2 regions of the Bacillus sp. CZDM1 genome follow, and region 1 is predicted to be linked to the other one. Evidence: riboswitches for the same ligand, from Rfam matches in the RefSeq annotation. Region 1 holds a riboswitch; the other holds the start of a gene.
What was found. A riboswitch is a leader RNA that binds a small molecule or an ion and turns the genes downstream of it on or off. The one in region 1 is predicted to bind glycine.
Positions count from the first base shown of each region.

Region 2: another riboswitch for glycine. It lies ahead of ACY3XC_RS27865 (amino acid permease); the one in region 1 lies ahead of gcvT (glycine cleavage system aminomethyltransferase GcvT).

Region 1 covers NZ_JBUESO010000001.1:503,753-520,608, reverse strand. Annotated here, with positions in the region: gene ACY3XC_RS02775 (YqzE family protein) at 1-72, shown strand, start outside; gene ACY3XC_RS02770 (YqhG family protein) at 287-1,078, opposite strand; gene ACY3XC_RS02765 (DEAD/DEAH box helicase) at 1,056-2,744, opposite strand; glycine riboswitch at 2,901-2,989, shown strand; gene gcvT (glycine cleavage system aminomethyltransferase GcvT) at 3,183-4,286, shown strand; gene gcvPA (aminomethyl-transferring glycine dehydrogenase subunit GcvPA) at 4,307-5,653, shown strand; gene gcvPB (aminomethyl-transferring glycine dehydrogenase subunit GcvPB) at 5,646-7,106, shown strand; gene ACY3XC_RS02745 (rhodanese-like domain-containing protein) at 7,200-7,583, opposite strand; gene ACY3XC_RS02740 (lipoate--protein ligase family protein) at 7,766-8,602, shown strand; gene ACY3XC_RS02735 (SRPBCC family protein) at 8,644-9,123, opposite strand; partial or broken gene ACY3XC_RS02730 (vitamin B12-dependent ribonucleotide reductase) at 9,514-11,463, shown strand; partial or broken gene ACY3XC_RS02725 (vitamin B12-dependent ribonucleotide reductase) at 11,793-12,425, shown strand; gene ACY3XC_RS02720 (HNH endonuclease) at 12,688-13,710, shown strand; partial or broken gene ACY3XC_RS02715 (heteromeric transposase endonuclease subunit TnsA) at 13,888-13,995, shown strand; gene ACY3XC_RS02710 (chromate transporter) at 14,235-15,413, opposite strand; gene ACY3XC_RS02705 (urease accessory protein UreH domain-containing protein) at 15,685-16,419, shown strand; gene copZ (copper chaperone CopZ) at 16,595-16,801, shown strand.
Region 2 covers NZ_JBUESO010000025.1:19,636-24,656, reverse strand. Annotated here, with positions in the region: gene ACY3XC_RS27870 (phosphoglycerate dehydrogenase) at 1-986, opposite strand, end outside; ZMP/ZTP riboswitch at 1,045-1,123, opposite strand; glycine riboswitch at 1,315-1,396, shown strand; gene ACY3XC_RS27865 (amino acid permease) at 1,589-2,953, shown strand; gene ACY3XC_RS27860 (ornithine cyclodeaminase family protein) at 3,170-4,159, shown strand; gene ACY3XC_RS27855 (YitT family protein) at 4,277-5,021, opposite strand, start outside.

The sequences.
Region 1 (16,856 bases):
TTTTGGTATCGTTGGTTCGGGATTCTTCCCTATATTTTTTATATCGAAGTAAAAAATAGGAGAAAAAGGTAAAGAAGCAGAATCATGTCTGCTTCTTCTTTATTGTTCTGTCTAGCTCCAGCGCCTAGGAGCTCGGGTCATAAGCCAATCCGTCAAAAAGGTTAAAGAGCAACCTTTCCGCCGGCTCGTCTTATGCCTGTCGCCCCTAGGAAAAAATGAACTGCATTTTTCCCTAGGAAAAAAGCAGTTCATTTTTTCCCTGGTCAAGGCGCTTCCGCTTTTCGTATTAAACAGCCTTATCGGTTAAATAAAACAATCCGCCATTAATAAACGAGATGTTTATTTTTGGTTCATACTGTTCCTGTAAAGCTTTTTTCTCTGTTTCGTAACTTTCATTTTCTTCTTCTGCATCCTCATAAAAATGGTGAAGAAGCTGCAAATCCTTCTCCCAACGCTTCCTGGCATCCTCAGCCCAAGAATGATCATCTTCATCAATTACTGTTTTTAGATAATTTTCAATTCGTGCCAAACCGCTTTTCGGTTTTACAAGCGGCGATAGTGTAAATGAATAATCTGGTATTTTCGGTGTAAGCTGAACATTCTGCAGATGATCATGGAAATCCTCTACCATTTGTCCATTTATGAGCTGCAAACCGATTGATTTAAAAATATCCCGTTTCCGGTCGCATTGATATGATATCTTAACATTCATACACAACCAAGGCATTAATGGCGTTTGTTGATTGTTATTCTGGTGATTCTCATAAAGCCTGATGTAACTCGATAGTTTCTTTGTTGATTGAAATATTTGATGCAGTCTTGGGGACCCAAAATGAATGGTTTCCCCTTTTATATTTTCGGGCGCTATCTGTGGATTCGTAATAAGAGTAAGCTTCATTGGATTAGCTATTCCACCCGTTTTTTCTAAATAGTGCCAATAAAAAGGTCTATTCATTAATTCCTTATCAAGCTCAATCGATAACTGAACAGATAAGTATCCAGGGCCATTTTCAGTTATTTCACATTCATTAGCCTGAAAATAGCGTATAAGAAAGTTATGAATTTCCAGCTGCTGCATGTGAATCCTCCTTCTGCATGTCTTTAGCCAAATCAATCATAGATGTAAGGTTTTCCATCTTAATTCGCATTTCACCTTCAGAGCAGGATTGTCCAAATATATCAATTAAATGATCTTCAATACTTCCAAAGTCTAGCTTCGTTAAGATATCGTCTAAATCACCTATAACTTTTTCAAATAGTTCAATTTTTTCATATAGAAGCTTTAATATATGTTCTTCAACTGTGTTCTGGATGGCAAAGTTATAAATCATTACGTCCTTTTCCTGGCCAAGACGATGAATCCTGCCGATTCTTTGCTCAAGCCTCATTGGATTCCAGGGTAAATCGAAATTAATTATATGATTACAGAATTGGAGGTTAATTCCCTCGCCGCCAGCTTCAGTCGCTATGAGGACTTGTGCATGTTTTTGAAATAGCTCACGCATCCAGTCTTTTTTCCCGCGCTTAAAACCGCCCCGGAAAGGAACAGATGATATCCCATTTTGTTTTAAATACCATTGAAGATACATTTGGGTCGCTCTGTATTCGGTGAAAATGATTACCTTATCATCGATTTTTTGGATTAACTCCAATGCCTTTTCTGCTTTTGAGTTTGTTGTAACTGCTTCTACCTTTGAAATTAAATATTGAATTTGATCTTCGTATGACTTTGTTGGATTTTCTTTTTTTTGCAGCATATTTTTAAGAGTATAAAATACGGACTCCCTGCTGCTGCAGGCTTCACGCTGTAAGGTCATCACCGAGAAAGCACTTGTTTGAACCCAATCACCCTCACTTTTTAATTCAGTAATGGCTTCATACAATTCTTTCTCTTGAGGTGAAAATTCAATCGGAATCGTTTCTACATGTCTTTTGGTCCATTCAATACCTGTATCGGCACGCCGGTTTCGAATCATTACCTTATTTACCAGCTCTTTCAAATGCGCATTGTCATTTAATGAGCGGGCATCCCGTTTGTATTTTTCATAAAATGCTGTTTCACTGCCTAAATGTCCCGGTTTTAATAGGGAAACAAGATTGAAGATTTCTTCAATCCGATTTTGTATCGGAGTTGCAGTGAGAAGAAGACAAAACTTCTTTTTTAGATTTTGAACAAACTCATAGTTTTTAGTCTTATTGTTCTTCAGTTTGTGTGCCTCATCAATAATAATTAAATCGTAGTCTTGTTTATAAATAATATCACGATGAGGGTCCCGTTTAGCGGTATCAATCGAAGAGACAACTACATCGCATTGCTCCCATACATAGCTTTTTCTTTGAGAAACAGCAGGAATGAAAAATTTACTATTTAATTCATAGGACCATTGGGTCACTAGCGAAGCGGGAACGAGAATTAATACTTTTTTAACGAGGCCGCGAATCATGTATTCTTTTAATATAAGTCCGGCTTCTATTGTTTTTCCAAGACCCACTTCATCTGCAAGAATAGCTTTTCCATTCATGTTTTCAATTACCTGCTTTGCGGTTTCGAGCTGATGGGGCAGCGGGGTTAGATTAGGCAGATGACTTGGTGCTTGTAAGCCTTCAAAATCAGGGATTATCAGATGTTTTTCAACTCCAACTGCCAGCTTAAAAAGCTCCCGATTTCCCCAAGGGCCATCGTTTTCAATTCTATGTAAAAATTCATCCTGCCAAGAGGAATCAAATTCTATTTGAACTGTCATGTTTTTCATCTCCCTTTTGCAGAAAAATTTATTGCTCAATATTATGCTTTAATGGTAGGATGTAAATAGCTTTGAAAGTTTTAAATATTGTAATAAAATAATTTTTTTCAGATGTATATTTTAGTATGACCCGAATTTGAAATTATTATAATGCGGATGATGACAAGGGGAGAGACTACTGATGTAGCGCCGAAGGAGCAAGCACAATGTGTGAATCTCTCAGGCAAAAGAACTCTTGTTTGACGCAGCTCTGGAGAGTGCTGACTAAAGGGCAGCCACCAAAGGGGAAAGCCTAGCCTAGGTAAACTTTCAGGTGCAAGGACAGAGACCTTCTTTTTCGTAAAAGGGAGGTTTCTGTCCTTTTTGTTGTTTATGCACTAAAGTATTTAACAAGGTATCAACCTATGAAAAACATCTTTGATTAAAGGGGGATTATTGATGAGTGAATTAAAACGCACGCCGCTATTCGAAGTGTATAAGGAATATGGCGGGAAAACGATTGATTTTGGAGGCTGGGAGCTGCCTGTTCAATTCTCAAGCATCAAGGAAGAACATGAAGCTGTCCGCACAAAGGCTGGGTTATTTGATGTATCGCATATGGGGGAAATCATCGTCACAGGACCCGACAGCTTAAACTACTTGCAAAAGATGTTAACAAACGATATTTCAAAAATTAAAAATGGCGGAGCACAATACAATGCAATGTGCTATGAAAATGGCGGCACTGTTGATGACCTGCTAGTTTATAAAATAGAAGACAATCATTATTTACTTGTTGTGAATGCCTCGAATATTGAGAAGGATTTCAAATGGCTTGAAGCCCATTTAGAGGGAAATGTTTTGATAGATAATTTATCTGAAAAAATGGCTCAATTGGCGCTGCAAGGCCCACTTGCTGAAAAAGTACTTCAAAAGCTTGCAGGTGATAGCGATTTAACTGAAATTGGCTTCTTTAAGTTCCAATGGGAAATGGAGATTAATGGAAAAAATGCACTAGTTTCACGAACTGGGTATACTGGTGAAGACGGCTTTGAAATTTATTGCGATGCGTCAGATGCTGTAGAACTTTGGAAGGCGATTTTATCTGCTGGAGAAGAGGATGGCGTTGTTCCATGCGGGCTTGGTTCTCGGGATACACTTCGCTTTGAGGCAACTTTAGCTCTATATGGCCAAGAATTGTCTCCTGAAATTTCGCCATTAGAAGCTGGAATTGGCTTTGCAGTTAAGTTGAACAAAGAAGCAGATTTTATTGGTAAAGAAGTACTTAAGCAGCAAAAAGATGCAGGGGCGGCTAGAAAGTTAGTAGGAATTGAAATGATTGATCGTGGTATACCACGTCACGGCTACCCAGTATATAAAGGCGAAGAGCTAATTGGTGAGGTTACAACTGGAACTCAATCACCATCCTTGAAAAAGAATATTGGACTTGTCCTTATTAAAAGTGAACATGCAGGTATTGATTCTGAAATTGACGTGGAAATTCGCGGAAAACGCCTAAAGGCGAAAATAGTCCCAACACCTTTTTATAAACGAGAAAAGTAAACACGAGGGGAGATTAGGTTATGAAACATCGTTATTTACCTATGACTGAAGAAGATAAAAAGGCAATGCTTGATACAATTGGTGTTAGTTCCGTTGATGAATTATTCAGCGATATCCCAGAAAAAGTACGATTTAAAGGTGAATATAACATCAAGGCAGCAAAGTCAGAGACTGCTTTGATGAAAGAGCTTTTTAACATGGCTTCTCGTAATGCCGATTTAAAACGAAATGTATCCTTTTTAGGAGCAGGGGTTTATGACCATTACATGCCAGTCATTGTCGACCATGTTATTTCCCGCTCTGAATTTTATACAGCTTATACACCATATCAACCAGAAATCTCTCAAGGAGAGCTTCAAGCTATTTTTGAATTCCAAACGATGATCTGTGAATTAACAGGCATGGATGTTGCGAACTCCTCTATGTATGATGGCGGGACAGCTCTAGCTGAAGCAGCAATGCTAAGTGCTGGTCATACAAAACGTAAAAAAATCCTTGTTTCAGGTGCCGTTCACCCTGAATCAAAGGAAGTCCTCAAAACGTATGCAAAAGGACAGTATCTTGAAGTGATTGAAGTTCCTGTTGATAACGGGGTAACAGATATTGAAGCCTTAAAAGGTTTGGCAAACGAGGAGATTGCAGCAGTGATCGTTCAGTATCCAAACTTCTTCGGCCGAATTGAACCATTAAAGGAACTTGAAGAAATCATCCATGCTCACAAGTCACTGTTTGTTGTTTCAAGCAATCCGCTATCACTAGGTGTATTAACACCTCCTGGTAAGTTCGGAGCAGATATTGTTATTGGTGATGCACAACCGTTTGGTATCCCTACTGCGTTTGGCGGTCCACACTGCGGATATTTTGCAGTAACCACTAAGTTAATGCGTAAAGTTCCAGGCCGTCTAGTCGGCCAGACAACTGATGATCAAGGACGCCGTGGTTTTGTACTAACTCTTCAAGCCCGTGAACAGCATATCCGTCGGGATAAAGCGACATCTAATATTTGTTCTAACCAAGCATTAAATGCCCTGGCAGCCTCAGTAGCGATGACGGCGCTGGGTAAAAAAGGAGTTCGCGAAATTGCCGCTGCTAACCTGCAAAAGGCTCACTATGCGAAAACTGCATTTAAAGAAGCTGGTTTTGAAGTCATCCATGATGGTTACTCGTTTAACGAATTTGTTGTTAAATTAAATAAACCTGTAAAAGAAATTAATCAAGAGCTGTTGCGAAAAGGAATGATTGGCGGATACGATTTAGGCAGTGATTATTCGGAGCTCGCAAATCACATGCTCGTTGCGGTTACAGAACAAAGATCGAAGGAAGAAATTGATACTTTTGTGAAAGAAGTGGGGGATTTACATGCATAACCAAGACCAGGCACTCATTTTTGAACTTAGTACACCAGGAAGAATTGGATACAGCCTCCCTGAAATGGATGTTCCTGAATTAGAACTTAGCAGTCTTCTTCCGGAAGGGTATTTGCGCGAAGAAGAGCCAGAGCTGCCTGAGGTATCTGAGCTTGATATTATGCGTCATTACACCGCCCTTTCACGTAGAAATCATGGTGTTGATTCTGGTTTTTATCCATTAGGCTCCTGCACAATGAAATATAACCCAAAAATTAATGAAAATGTAGCTCGGTTTAATGGATTTGCTCATGTCCATCCGCTTCAAGACGAAAGCTCTGTCCAAGGTGCTCTTGAGCTGCTGTATGATTTGCAGCAGCATTTAATTGAAATCACAGGAATGGACGAAGTGACATTACAGCCAGCAGCTGGTGCCCATGGTGAATGGACTGGATTAATGATGATTCGTGCCTTCCATGAAGCAAATGGGGATCTAAAGCGTACAAAGGTTATCGTTCCCGATTCAGCACATGGAACAAATCCAGCATCGGCAACGGTAGCTGGGCTTGAAACGATTACAGTTAAATCAAATGAGTATGGTTTAGTTGACCTAGACGATTTAAAAAGAGTGGTTGGCGAAGATACAGCTGCTTTAATGTTAACCAACCCGAATACACTTGGTCTATTTGAAGAAAATATCGTTGAAATGGCTGAGATTGTTCACGCTGCAGGCGGTAAGCTCTATTATGATGGTGCAAACTTAAATGCGGTTCTATCAAAAGCTAGACCGGGAGATATGGGATTTGATGTTGTTCACTTGAATCTTCATAAAACCTTTACCGGTCCACATGGCGGCGGAGGTCCTGGTTCAGGTCCTGTTGGTGTAAAAGCAGACCTGATTCCTTTCCTTCCGAAGCCAGTGATAGCAAAACGTGGTGAAGAGTATGTGTTTGATTATGACCGTCCGCAATCTATCGGCCGTGTGAAGCCTTTCTATGGTAACTTTGGAATTAATGTACGTGCTTATACCTACATTCGTTCTATGGGGCCTGACGGTTTAAAGGCGGTAACAGAGTATGCAGTATTAAATGCAAACTATATGATGAGAAGACTGGCTGAGTATTATGATCTTCCGTTTGATAAGCATTGCAAACATGAGTTTGTACTAAGTGGAAGAAGGCAGAAAAAATTAGGTGTTCGTACTTTGGATATTGCAAAACGACTGCTTGATTTTGGCTACCATCCGCCAACCATCTACTTCCCGCTGAATGTAGAAGAATGTATTATGATAGAGCCGACTGAAACAGAATCTAAAGAGACTCTTGATTCATTTGTAGATATCATGATTCAAATTGCGAAAGAAGTAGAAGAGAACCCAGAAATCGTCCAAGAAGCACCTCACACAACCGTAGTAGGTCGTATGGACGAAGCAACAGCAGCTCGTAAACCAATTCTTAGATTTCAAAAGGCTTAACATATAGAAGGGCCAGATTCTGACAGCAGAATCTGGCCCCTTTTCTATGCACAAAATAAAAAGACTTCCACTTAAAAGGAAGTCTTCATTGGCTTATTTTTTTACTTTCACTTTACCGGACCATTTTTTAAACCCGCCTTGAAGCTGGGTAAGGTCTTTGTAACCTTTACGATGTAGAAACTGTGCTGCACGGGCACTCCGCATTCCGTTTTGATCATATAAATAAACAGGTAAATCTGGGCGAAGCTCCTTCATTCGTGTTCTTATTTGGGAAATCGGAATATTACGAGCTCCTAAAATATGACCTGCTTCGAAATCGTTAGGTTCACGTACATCGATTAGCTGTGCCTTCCTATAACCGGCACGAAACTCCTCTTCCGTTACCGTTTTAACAATCCTTTTTTGATAAAAATAGGTGAAAACGGAATAAGCTATAACTGCTACAATGATGATTAATAGAGGTATAAGTGAATTCAATTTCTTTTTGCTCCTTTCAAGCTTTGGTACACTATGTTTTATTATATAAGTCAATCGTGCAAAGATAAAGAATAAACGACAAAAACTTCTTCTTCATTATACCAAAAACTTCTCGTTTTGAATTCATATCAGATTTTGGTAGACTAAAACAAGAGTAAACTACATAAAGATGAGGTTTTTAAATGGATAAAGAGGTATGGCGATTTATAGATTCTGGAAATTGTTCACCATCATTTAACATGGCGTTGGATGAGGCTTTGCTTGATTGGCATAGTGAAGGGAAAATCCCACCGGTTATCAGATTTTATGGCTGGGAACCTGCAACTCTATCGATAGGATATTTCCAAAAGGTTGAAAAAGAAATTAACTTGGAGGCAGTAAAAGCCCATGGATTAGGGTTTGTAAGACGGCCTACTGGCGGCCGTGGTGTTCTGCATGAGCACGAGCTTACGTACAGTGTCATTGTTTCTGAGGATCACCCAGAAATGCCTAAAACGGTAACAGAGGCTTATCGTGTTATTTCAGAAGGGATCTTAAAAGGATTCCATCAACTTGGATTAGAAGCATACTTTGCAGTTCCAAAAACAGACGAAGAGCGGAGTGCATTGAAGGATCCACGCTCAGCAGTGTGCTTTGATGCACCAAGCTGGTATGAACTCGTGGTTGAAGGTCGTAAGGTCGCAGGAAGTGCACAGACAAGGCAAAAGGGAGTCATTCTCCAACACGGATCGATACTTTTAGATTTAGATGAAGATAAACTGTTCAGTTTATTTAAATATCCAAATGAGAGAGTAAAGGAACGGATGAAGTCTACTTTCAAAAATAAAGCAGTTGCTATTAATGAAATCAGTCCAAGAAGAATTTCACTTGAGGAAGCAAAAGAAGCTTTTTATAAAGGATTTGCTGATGGGCTTAATATCGAACTTGAATCCTATCAATTAACAGAAGAAGAACTTGCATATGTAAATAAAATTGCAAAAGAACGATATGAAAGCGATGACTGGAACTTCAAAAGATAAAAAAATCAGGCGAACCCATTTATGATGTTCGCCTGATTTTTTTATTGTTGTGTGACTTTTTCTATTTCCTTTATATACTTTTCATACCAGATTTTCCATTCTTCTTTACGTTCAATAGTCCGGCCATCCAGTAATGCTTCTATGACATCTAAACAGACATGCCACCCAGCAAGATCTCTTGGAGTATGATCGGTTATTTTATTCATTTTTTCTTTTAAGACTAATAAACATCCATCTTGCTCCTGCGATAACTCAAAACGGACAACGTCCTCTGCCCACGTAAACTCCAATACAGATTGCATTTTTAGTTCGAGTATCTCCATGTCCTCAAAGGTACCATCCCCCATGTCAAACTTAATTAGTCCCCCTTCGCGGAGTTCATCTACACGAAGCTCTGAAAACCATTTTGGAAGTTTCTCGTTATCGGTTAAATAAGACCATATCTCCTCAACAGGATGTTTAAGAAGGCGTTCATATGTGGCAGAATAGCCTTTTTCAACTTTCTCAATATTTGCTATCATCTATTTTCTCCTCCTCTTATTGACTTATTAATTAAGTATACCTTTTTTAATATTCTCGTTAATCAATTTAACTCCTTTTATTTCGTGATTTTCCCTATAATTTAAAATCGCAACCTGCGAATTTTGTTAAATTTACTCGTTTTATGCCGAAATCAAAGAGATATCTTGTCTTTTCTCCTGTTTCTAGTTTATTTTAAGTTTGACAAACTTATTTATTTCTGCATAAAACACAATATGTAGTGGTGTCGAAAATATTTTCGGTACTATATATTGATTTGTATATCCAACCTGTGTTAATTTATTTATATCGAGTCAGCAAGATATACAAGATATAGTCTCACTTACTAGAATTTCATACAAGATATAGAATTTTTTGAAGGAGTTGTTCTCATGTCTGTAGTTTTTAGACAAGAAATGAATATTGATTTTGAAAGGTTGAATGAGGATATCCACTTATTCCCCCAGGTGCACCCGGTTACCCCAGATATGAAAATAACTCATAAGGGTGTTTCACGATTGGTCATGTTGGACCGTTACACCTTCAAAGACACTGCAAAAATAACCCTAACAAATGGCGACTTTGTTGTACTCACGATAAAAGAAGATCCAAAATTCCCAGCACGCGGACTTGGATACATCATGGAGATAGATTGGGAGAGTAAAAAAGCAAAGGTTTTAGTGGAAGAGGAGTTTAGAGGAGTCCTTGATGACCCCGAAGAAAGTGCCACAGGTTTAATATGGAAGTCACTAGATGTCATTGAAAAACCTTTGGAACTGTTCTATGAGCAAATAGCCAAGAGGAATGCTACAGGGCTTGCGTCAGTTGAAGAAACAGAAGAGAAGAGAAGAGAGTGGTTCGAAAAGTTTTATAACGAGCTTGTTTCGATGAACTTCATTCCAGCTGGTCGTGTTCTTTATGGCGCCGGGGCTGAAACAGATGTAACATTCTTTAACTGCTACGTAATGCCGTTCGTTCCAGACTCACGTGAGGGCATTTCAGATCACCGTAAGCAGGTAATGGAGATCATGAGCCGCGGTGGCGGTGTAGGAACAAATGGTTCAACTTTAAGACCAAGAAACACCTTGGCAAGAGGCGTAAATGGAAAATCATCGGGTTCAGTATCGTGGTTAGATGATATTGCGAAATTGACACATTTAGTAGAACAAGGTGGGTCGCGCAGAGGTGCTCAGATGCTCATGATTGCGGACTGGCATCCAGACGTTATTGAATTTATTATTTCAAAAATGCAAAACCCTAGAATTCTACGGTTTTTAATTGATAATTCAAATGATGAAACAATTAAGAAACATGCTAAGGATAAACTTAAGTTCACACCTTTAACAGCCCAAGAAAAGGCAATGTATCAAGGAATTTTGAATTATAAACAGATCCGTGGTTTAGGTGGTTTTGATGAAGATATCATCGCTGAGGCTGAAGATAAGATACAAACAGGTGGTAACTATACGGTTCATAATCCAGAGTTCTTAACTGGAGCGAACATTTCTATTTGTTTGACGAAAGAATTTATGGAAGCCGTTGAAAATGATAGTGACTATGAGCTTCGTTTCCCTTATGTTGAACATTATAGTAAAGAGGAAATGAAAATTTACAATGAAGAATGGCATAAATTTGGCGACGTTCGTGAGTGGGAAAAGCTTGGCCACAAAGTAAGAGTTTATAAGAAATTTAAAGCTAAAGAACTTTGGAATCTAATAAACATTTGCGCAACCTACTCTGCAGAACCAGGAATCTTCTTTATTGATAATGCCAACGACATGACAAATGCAAAAGCATATGGACAACAAGTCGTTGCAACCAATCCGTGTGGGGAGCAGCCTCTCGCACCATTTTCTGTTTGTAACCTTGCAGCTGTTAATTTGGCTGAAATGGTGGATAAGGAAACAAAAACAGTAGACTTTGAAAAATTAAAGAAAACTGTAGGAGTTGGCGTTAGAATGCAGGACAACGTGATAAATGCCACTCCATACTTCCTGGAGGAAAATAAGAAGCAAGCTCTTGGAGAGCGTCGAGTTGGTCTTGGCGTAATGGGATTGCACGACATGCTTATCTATTGTGAAACAGAGTATGGTTCTAAAAAAGGTAACGAACTCGTTGATCAGGTTTTTGAAACGATCGCAACAACTGCTTATAAGACATCGGTAGAGTTAGCTAAAGAAAAGGAAAGCTTCCCATTCTTAACAGGTAAAACTCAAGAAGAAACTAACCGTCTTCGTCAGGCGTTTATTAACACTGGTTATATGAAGAAAATGCCTGAAGACATTAGACAATCTATTCTTGAGTACGGAATTCGTAACTCACACCTATTAACTGTTGCACCTAAATAACTTGGGCTTTTATGTGGTGACACATAATCGAAACCTCTTTAATTGCTGGGACACCCTAAAGCTGCTTCAACCACAACGTAATTGGTGACAATAAGCGTGATGGTTTGAAAATGAAACAGATAATACAATGGGCAATCAGCAGGCAAGTTATCTTATTTAGTAGTAATAAGATAAAAGCTTCAACGACTAGAGCGGCAGCTCGTACCTCGCAAGCGATTGGCGTGGGAAATAGGAGGGCACTCTTTGAGTGTTTGATATAGTCTATCCTTGTGTGAAAGCACAAGCAGCTTATAAGCGGTATAAAGAGTAGCGTCTTTATATGAATAAAAGAGACAGGATCTACTGGTACAATGGTGGGGGTTTCAACAGGACTCGAGCCTTACTTCTCCTTCTCATACTTCAGAAGTGGGCGTTTAGGTAAGTTTATTGAAGTAAAAGCAGATATTGTTCAAGAGTATTTAAATGCAAATCCAGAGGCAGAACCGGAAAATCTTCCGCACTGGTTTGTAGCGGCTATGGAATTAAAACCGGAAGCCCATGCAGATACACAATGTGTCATCCAACGCTGGATTGACAGTTCCATCAGTAAGACCGTTAACGCACCAAAAGGTTATAGTGTAGAACAAGTAGAAAAGGTATATGAGCGCCTTTACAAAGGTGGAGCAAAGGGTGGTACGGTCTATGTAGACGGTTCACGAGATACTCAAGTTCTAACACTAAAAGCAGAAGATAATCATGTTGATGACACATATGATCAAAAACATACACATACCCATACAACTAATAAACCACATGTTGTATTAATCGATACGATTAATGATTTACGTTCAACTTCTGTTACGATCGGTTCAGAAGTAGGCAACACATGCCCAGTTTGTCGTAAAGGGACAGTCGAAGAAATTGGCGGATGTAATACTTGCACAAACTGTAACGCTCAATTAAAATGCGGTTTATAATAAAATATATTTATAAAGATTACTTTTAGGGAGTCGGCTTAAAGCTGATTCCCTATTTTAGTTCTCACAGATAATTTTAAGACTAAGTGTAAGCTTGAAATTACTTTGCAGAACGTACGTTTCTGTTTTATAATAATATTAGGCAAAAGTTCCAATTCATAAATTTAATTCTTTTAGAACACAACTGATATGGATATAAGGAAGTCAAGAAGATTTCATAAAATATAAATTTGTTTCTAAAATTATAAGTGGAGGGGTATTAATGGGTAATATTAAAAAGGAAAATAACTCAATGTTTAATATTAGAAGTTATCCCCAATATAATAGGTTTGAATATTGTGAATGCATTATTTGCCAACGTGAGTTTCCCTCACCCTTAAGGTATTCAAAGAGATTATATTCCTGTAGTGATTATTGTGAGGATATTAGGAATAGTATGGTGAAAACTAAAGGATTTTATCGTCTTTGTAAAGTTTGTGATAAGCCAATTTGGGTTATGGCATGTCATTCTAAAACAAAGTACTATTGTTCAAAAGCATGTAAAAGTCTGAGCCAAACATTCAATCATTCTTCAATTTCCAAGCATTTAAAGACAGGTAGTAAAAAATACTACGGTCCAAATTGGATACAGCAAAGGAAAAGGGCAAGAAAACGTGATAGCTATGCATGTCAAAATCCAACTTGCAGAATAACTGAAAAAGAATATGGGCAGGAATTATCAGTTCATCATAAAGTACCATTTGTATTTTTTAATGATTATTTAGAAGCAAATAAATTAGAAAATCTTATTTCTTTATGTGAATTATGTCATAGAAAAGAACATGCTGGAGAACAACATCCTTTAAAATTTGATATGAAGAAGATTATTTTTGAGAATGCTTTGAACAGGCCAGGAGTTAAACAATTGGAAATCGCAAAAAAGGTTGTCGATTTGTTGCTAAACACAGATGAATCTATAAAGGACATATCTGTGAAAACGGGATTATCATATACTAGAGTTCGTTCCATATACATTGGGGAAAGATGGAAACAATTATATACTAAACCACCTAGAGAGGTTAGGCCTAGAGCTATGAGTCTAGCTAAAAATCCGGAAACATCTAGGAATAACTTAAAAAAAGCTATTTACTTATTACTTAATACTGATTTAAGTATGAAGGAAATAATTGAAACAACAGGAGTATCAAAGACAAATCTTTATAGAATTTATAATGGAAAAACAAATCAGGATCTTTATGAAATTGCACCTCGTTTTGTTAGACCCAGAGGAAATATTAATCAATGATTTATAGGTTTCATGTACCTATTCCCCTTCCCGTATATTATATTTTGATTGTCTACTGTACCACCAATACCACCAACAGATTAATGCTATAATTGGTGCTATTGAAAAAAATGAAAATATATGATATCAAATTGCCTGTGTTGCTGAAGCCAGTGCGGGTGCAAACATAACAAAAAGAAATTCTTGTCTGATTTGGAACGAAATTACTTTCACTCAACTGAGTATTCAGACTTCTTTGTTGATATTAGAGAACAATTTCCTTTATTGCCTTTGGAAGAAACAATTGCATTTATCTTTGTTCCACAAACGGCCGCTTTTGTTGAAGATCGAATTACGGAAAATGATCAAACTTTTTTTACAAAAATTGTGTAATGTTTCACAAATAAAGAACCCATTTTGATCATTCTTTTTTCAAAACGGGTTCTTTTAAGTTAACGTAAGATATGGGTTTGTGAAGTGTTTTTGATCAAACTATATTTTAAAGCTACAATGTTCTTTGGGGCATCCTCACTTTTTTACAATATTTATCCAATTAAATTAAGTAAGTAACCTCCGATAATTCCAGTAACCACAATCACCCAAGGCGGCAGTTTCCAATAAGCAAGCATGCTAAATAATAGGGATGCAAAAGCAAAATCAATTGGGGTTAGGATTGTACTCGTCCAAATAGGATCATAAAAGGCAGAAATTAATATACCCACAACGGCTGCATTTACCCCCATTAATGCCCCTTTGATTTTTGGATTATGGCTTAAACTATTCCAAAACGGTAATGTACCTAAAACCAGCAAAAACGCAGGGAGAAAGATTGCAATAGTTGCAAGCAATCCGCCTGTCCAGCCACCCATTATGGCACCTATATAGGCAGCAAAGGTAAACAATGGTCCTGGTACAGCCTGGGCAGCACCATACCCAGCTAGGAACGCTTCTTTACTGAGCCATCCGCTAGGAACAAATTCGCGCTCCAATAATGGTAAAACCACATGACCGCCGCCAAAGACCAAAGAACCGGAGCGGTAAAAGCTATCAAACATTGCAACCCAGCTTGAGGCACTCAACTCTCTTAAGATAGGAAGCAAAATCAATAATCCGATAAATAAACCTAAACAAACAGATGCAAACTTTCGAGAAATCGGAAACTGTATATTCGCAGAGGAATCTTCAATCTGCTCCTTGTAAATAAAGTATCCAACAGCCGCTGCTAGTAGAATGATCCCTACCTGTGTGAGAGCTGTTTGCCATAGGAGAGTACCTATCAAGGCAAACAGGGCAATTGTTTTACGGGAAAGATCTGGGGTTAGTTTTTGCGCCATACCCATAATGGCATGAGCAACAACACCAACTGCCACTATTTTCAATCCATGAATCCATCCCGTATTACCAATTTCCATCCCTTGTAGAATAAGAGCAAAAAGGATTAGTACAATGACTGAAGGAATGGTAAATCCAATAAATGCTAGTATCCCCCCTAATAACCCACCGCGCAATACGCCAATTCCAATTCCAACTTGACTGCTGGCTGGACCAGGCAAGAATTGACATAGTGCAACTAAGTTGGCATATCCTTGTTCGTCTAACCATTTTCTCTTTCGAACATACTCTTCATGGAAATACCCTAAATGAGCAACTGGACCTCCAAATGATGTTAAACCAAGCTTGGTAGAAACAAGCAGGATTTCAAGTAAAAGATTATTTTTTTTCATAAAAGACCCCTTTATAGTTTCAATTAAAAGCTAATTTGCTCTATTGGCACACACGAATTAAAATCAACCCATATTTAATTGTATCTCCTTATCTTAGCGTCTTATGTTTTTTGTTCGTAAAAAATATTAAAGATTCATTACAAAGTAGGAATGAAAAAGAGAAGTTGTTGAAAATTTGTCGAAATCTCTACATACAGTCTTCATATAATCTGAGTACTATTGAAATAGTAGTAATTAGTAAATTCCCCATTTCTAGAATTCAGGTGACCCAATGTATAATCTAATGAGTCAATTTAGTTCATTTGTAAGCAAACCGTTTTTTATCATAGCTAATAACTTGGAATCGTGGCCAAATATATTTGCGCTGCTTTTGGGAATGGTCGGTGCACTTGCTCCTTGTCAACTGACTGGTAACATCAGTGCTTTAACCCTGTATGGTAACCGCTCCTTTCAACAAAGTATTGTGTGGAGGGATGTCATCTTTTTCACATTAGGGAAAGTAGCCGCCTTTTCATTATTAGGAGGACTTGTATGGATTTTAGGAAGAGAAATTCAAGATAGCCTTATATCGTATTTTCCATGGATCCGCAAAATTATGGGACCATTACTCATTATTGTTGGGCTATATATGTTAGGATTTATCAAACTAAAAGGGACAATTAATTTATTTAAAGGAAATAAAGAATACAAACAAGAAACTCCATTTGGTTCATTTATGTTAGGTTTTAGTTTTTCGCTAGCATTTTGTCCAACGATGTTTATCCTGTTTTTTGTTACCTTAATGCCGATTGTTTTGTCCAGCACATACGGATTTATCCTTCCTTCCATATTTGCATTAGGGACTGCTTTGCCGCTAATCATTTTTATTTTGATTATTTGGTACCTAGGCGGGGGCGGAGTATTAATGAAAAAGGGAAGAAAGTTTGGGAATTCCATACAAAAAGTTTCAGGAATACTAATTATACTGTTAGGAATATTTGACTCCCTTACCTATTGGTCTTTGTAACTACTTTTGGATAAAAATAAGGCTGTATGAACAAAGTGTGAAAGTTGGAAAATAATAAAATGAACGTATAAAAAACACTTTACATAGGGTAGGGGGGTATGGTTAAATATAGTTAAGAACCTTATCTGTATTACAAAATAAACTAAAGTGTTAATTGCGAAAGGGTGTATATAAAATGGAAAAAGTTACTTTAAACGTACAAGGAATGTCTTGCAATCATTGTGTAAAAGCTGTTGAAGGCAGTGTTGGTGAACTTAACGGAGTAAGCTCTGTAAAAGTTAACTTAAAAGCTAATACAGTTGATGTAGAATATAACAACCAAGAGGTATCGCTAGATAAAATCAAAGAAGCAATTGATGATCAAGGTTACGACGTAGAATAAAAATAGGAAAAGACACGTGCTAGTGAATAGCACGTTCTTTTTAAAATAAAATATA
Region 2 (5,021 bases), on a different contig from region 1:
ACTACTCGTTGCTTTCCTGTATAAGGTAGGGAAGTATTTGGGAAATTCACTGAGTTTTTGATGTTTCCAGTTTCTAAAAATTCCTTCACCTGACGGGCTGCCATTATAGCACAATTTTCCTCGGATTCTAATGAAGAGGCACCTAAGTGCGGAATCGGGACAGTATTTTTCATTTTAAGCACATTTTCATTCGGGAAATCTGTAATATATCTTCCAACTTTCCCGCTTTCAAGAGCTGTTGCCATATCATTTTCATTCACAAGCTCACCACGTGAGAAGTTTAAAATATGAACACCCTGCTTCATTATGCTAAATGTTGCACTGTTAAACATTTCTTTTGTATCCTCGGTAAACGGTACGTGTACAGTAATATAATCAGATTCTGAGAACAACTGTTCAATTGTGATTGCCCGCTGTACATTCCGTGACAAATTCCAAGCTGTATCGACAGAGATAAATGGGTCAAATCCAATCACATCCATATCTAAATCAAGCGCATCATTCGCTACAAGTGCACCAATTGCTCCCAAACCAATGACACCTAACGTTTTTCCTTTAATTTCTTTTCCGACAAACTGTTTTTTTCCTGCTTCCACTAGCTTTGGAATTTGGTCACCTTCACCATCTAATGCCTTTGCCCAAGCAATACCGGCAAAAAGGTTTCGTGAAGAAGATATTAATGAGGTTAGCACCATTTCTTTTACGGCATTGGCATTTGCACCAGGAGTATTGAATACAACGATACCTTGCTCTGTACATTTTTCTACCGGAATATTATTCACACCTGCTCCAGCTCTTGCGATTGCCTTTAAATTATTGCCAATTTCTAATGCGTGCATATTGAAGCTGCGAACAAGGATTGCATCCGGATTTTCACTGCTGTTATCAATCTGAAAATTGCCCTTATTGAATACCTTTAGTCCAGTTTCCGCAATATTATTGAGTGTTTTGATCGTTTTTACTTTTTCTAAAGTGATAGTGCTCATAATTTCCCTCCTAATTTTTGCTTCAATAAACAGAAAGAGGTAAGGGATATAAATCCCTTACCTCTGCCCAGGCGAACGGCTGCGACACCATGTGCTCCCTCGCGGTTATCCGCGTTTCGCCAGTTACACATGGTCTTTTTTAATTTAATTTATATTATCATAATTCTCCGAAAATGGCTATCAAAACATTTTCAAGAAAACAATCACATTGATTGTTGACAAAGTATTAATCTACTATTAAAATTAAAAATTATTTAAAGATATTTTTAACTCTATTAAATAACTAAATAATTAGAAGGCTATGATTGCTATGGATCACACTATAGCAGGAGCAGCTTCTGGAGAGACCGCTGGAATTTAAGCGGCGCCGAAGGGTTCACAATCTCAGGCAAAAGGACAGAAGAGTACTGAATATTTATTTGTAATGCTGATTATCTTTAGCATGACTAATATTATTTGCTATTCTTATACCTAAGAGATTGGAGGACATCCAATCTCTTTTTTTTCGTTTGGAAAAGAAGAAAGAGCAGTCACTCATAAAGATATTGGGTGAAATCAATGCTCATTGTTTCACATTAAAGGATTTTAAGGAGGAGTTAGGTTTGGCACAGCAAGAATTAAAGAGAGAGTTAAAAAATCGGCATGTTCAACTAATCGCAATTGGCGGCACTATTGGCACTGGATTATTCTTAGGATCTGGTAAAGCGATTCAACTGGCGGGTCCGTCCATCATCTTTGCTTACTTAATTGTGGGTATCGCCGTTTTTTTTGTTATGAGGGCACTAGGAGAACTCCTGTTGTCTAAAGCAGGGTATCAATCTTTTACAGATATTGCCGAAGATTATCTTGGACCTAGGGCAGCGTTTGTAACCGGATGGACGTATTGGTTTTGTTGGATTATGGTTGCTATGGCTGATGTGATTGCAGTTGGTCTATATGTACAATATTGGTTTGATATCCCACAATGGATACCTGCCATTATCTGTTTAATCATTTTATTAGGACTGAATCTATTAACGGTAAAGCTTTTCGGAGAATTAGAGTTTTGGTTTGCTTTAATAAAAGTAATAACGATTCTCGTATTAATTGGCATTGGGGTTATTTTGCTGGTGATAGGATTCAAGACAGATGTTGGAACAGTTACGGTTCAAAACCTTTGGCAGCATGGAGGACTTTTTCCAAACGGCATTTCAGGTTTCTTACTATCTTTCCAAATGGTCGTCTTTGCCTATGTCGGTGTGGAATTAGTGGGTGTATCGGCAGCGGAAACAGCCAATCCAGAAAAAAATATCCCATCGGCAATTAATAAAATACCTGTAAGGATTCTATTCTTCTATGTTGGCGCTCTGATTATCCTATTGTGTGTGAACCCATGGACAGAGCTAAATGCTGCAGAAAGTCCTTTTGTTAAAACGTTTGGTTTAGTCGGAATTCCGGTTGCAGCAGGAATTATAAATTTTGTCGTCTTAACTTCAGCCGCTTCTGCTTGTAACAGCGGGATGTTTTCAACCAGCCGGATCCTGTTTAATTTAGGCAAAAATGACCAGGCACCAGCCAAGTTTGCAAAACTGAATAAAAATTATGTACCAAGTAATGCTTTATGGGTATCTGCACTAGTCGTATCAGTAGGCGCTCTATTGAGCAAACTGATTCCGGAACAAGCTTTTGGTATCGTGACAACGATTAGTGCAATTTGTTTTATTTGGGTTTGGGGTGTCATTCTCATTTGCCATTTACGTTACAAGAAAACACAGCCAAAATTGCAGGCTAAATCAAAATTTAAAGCACCATTCACACCATTTATTAATTATGCTGTTCTAACGTTGTTTGCTGCCATTCTCATCATTATGCTGGTTGCTGAAGAAACACGTCCTGCCTTATTGTTGACACCTTTATGGTTTATATTATTATTTACTTTGTATTCATATAGAAGAAAAACGGAAAAAAGTATTAAATTATCGGCATAGAAGCAGAGCGCTTTTCACATTGAAAGGCGCTCTTTTGCGAGAACAACAGTTGAGGTTGCGCGATTGCCTAAAGATGCAGGGTTGGAATTAGAAGCGGTCGCGAAAATGCAAATAGAGTGATAGAATTTCTTCATAGGGTAAAAGATTTGATAAATTAGAATTTAAAAGAGAATATGCTTTACTGCAATGTGTTTCTTTTTAGAAAGTAGGTATTGAATGCTTATACTGTCAGAACAACAAATTCGCTCACTTTATACGATGAAGGATGCCATTCAAGATTTGGAATCCGCCCTGGCTGATTATATAGAAGGGAAAATCCTAAATCCGCACAGGACAGTCTTAGATTTTCCAGAGAAAAAAGCGTCTGCGCTCTATATGCCGTCCGCTATCGAATCAATTGGGAAGTCTTCAGTGAAGGTAGTGACCATTTTTCCAAATAATCCTTCCGTTGGGAAACGGACAACTCAAGGGGTTATTCTATTAAGTGATACGAATAACGGAGAGCATTTAGCCTGTTTGAATGCAACTTATTTAACAAGATTAAGAACCGGTGCAGTCAGCGGTATTGCAACCAAACATTTAGCGAAGAAAAATGTAACCTCAGTTGTGGTCATTGGATGTGGTGCGATGGCAGAGGAACAGCTTCAGGCTGTTTTGGAAGTCCGCGATATCAAGTCAATTATGCTGTACAATCGGACGAAGGCAAAAGCACTGGCTTTTGCTGAAAAAATAAATGATTTGGCGCAAACGTATGCTGGGGAAATCCACATCATGGAAGATGTCAATGAGGCGGTGTCAAAGGCAGACATTGTCATCTGCAGCACCCGCTCAGAAACTCCTTTATTTTCCGGAAGTGCGTTGCAGCCAGGAACACATATAAACGGTGTTGGATCTTATTCGCCACACATGCAGGAGGTTGATGAGGAAACACTCCATCGCTGCTCAAAGATTGTCGCAGATACAATTGAAGGTGTAAAGGGAGAGGCTGGCGACTTCATTATACCGGCGAATGCCGGAAACTGGAGCTTCTCGGAATTACACGGTGAAATTGGAGAATTAACAGCCGGTCAAATTCCTGGGAGAGTAACAGATGATGAAATCACATTCTTCAAATCCGTCGGCATCGCCTACTTTGACCTAGCTGTTGCTGCTGCCGTCTATGAAAAAGCCAATCAAGCAGGGATAGGAACAAAAGTAGAAATTTAATGTGGAATATATGACAAAAGGGTGACAGGCGCCTCGTGGCAGCCATCACCCTTTTTAAAGGAGAAAGGAGTATTATCCTCTTTGGAAGATATACTCCTTATATATAACGTAACCCTCCTAATTTTTAGCAAATACACCGTCAACTTCAACCGTCTCAAATATATTTATAAATGCATTTTCATCATGTTTTCGGACAATTTTTTTTATTTGTGTCGTTTCGTAGCGTGTAACGACCATCATGATAATCTGTTTTTTCTCTTGGGAGTAACCGCCATAACCTTCCATAATTGTAATCCCTCGATAGATTGATTCCAATAATTCCTTTCGTATTAACTCACCTTTTGAAGTAACAATCTGCATGGTCAATTTAATATGATCCGTGTGAATAGTATCAATCATCTTACCGGTTAAATAGATAGACAAAAGCGTGTATAAGGCGATATTCCAACTGAAAGCAGCTCCAGAAATTAGAACGATGAGGCCGTTCATACCAGTAAGAAGAAGACCAACACTAACATTACTTGTTCGCGAAAGAATAATCGCAATGATATCTAAACCACCAGAGGTTCCGGAGGACTTTAAAATGATGCCTACACCAAGGCCTCCAATGATCCCTCCAAAAATAGTTGAGAGTAATATATTGTCCGTAACAGGATCTGTGGGCAACAGATATAAGAAAACAGAGAGTGATACAACACAAATTAGGGTATTGAGCGTAATCATTTTCCCAAGTTTATAGTAACCTAAGATCAGTAAGGGTAAATTAAGCAGCAGATTCATTAAGCCAATATCAAATGGAGTGACTAACCCAATTAAAATAGCAATACCGCTTATACCGCTGCTCAAGATTCCATAAGGAACT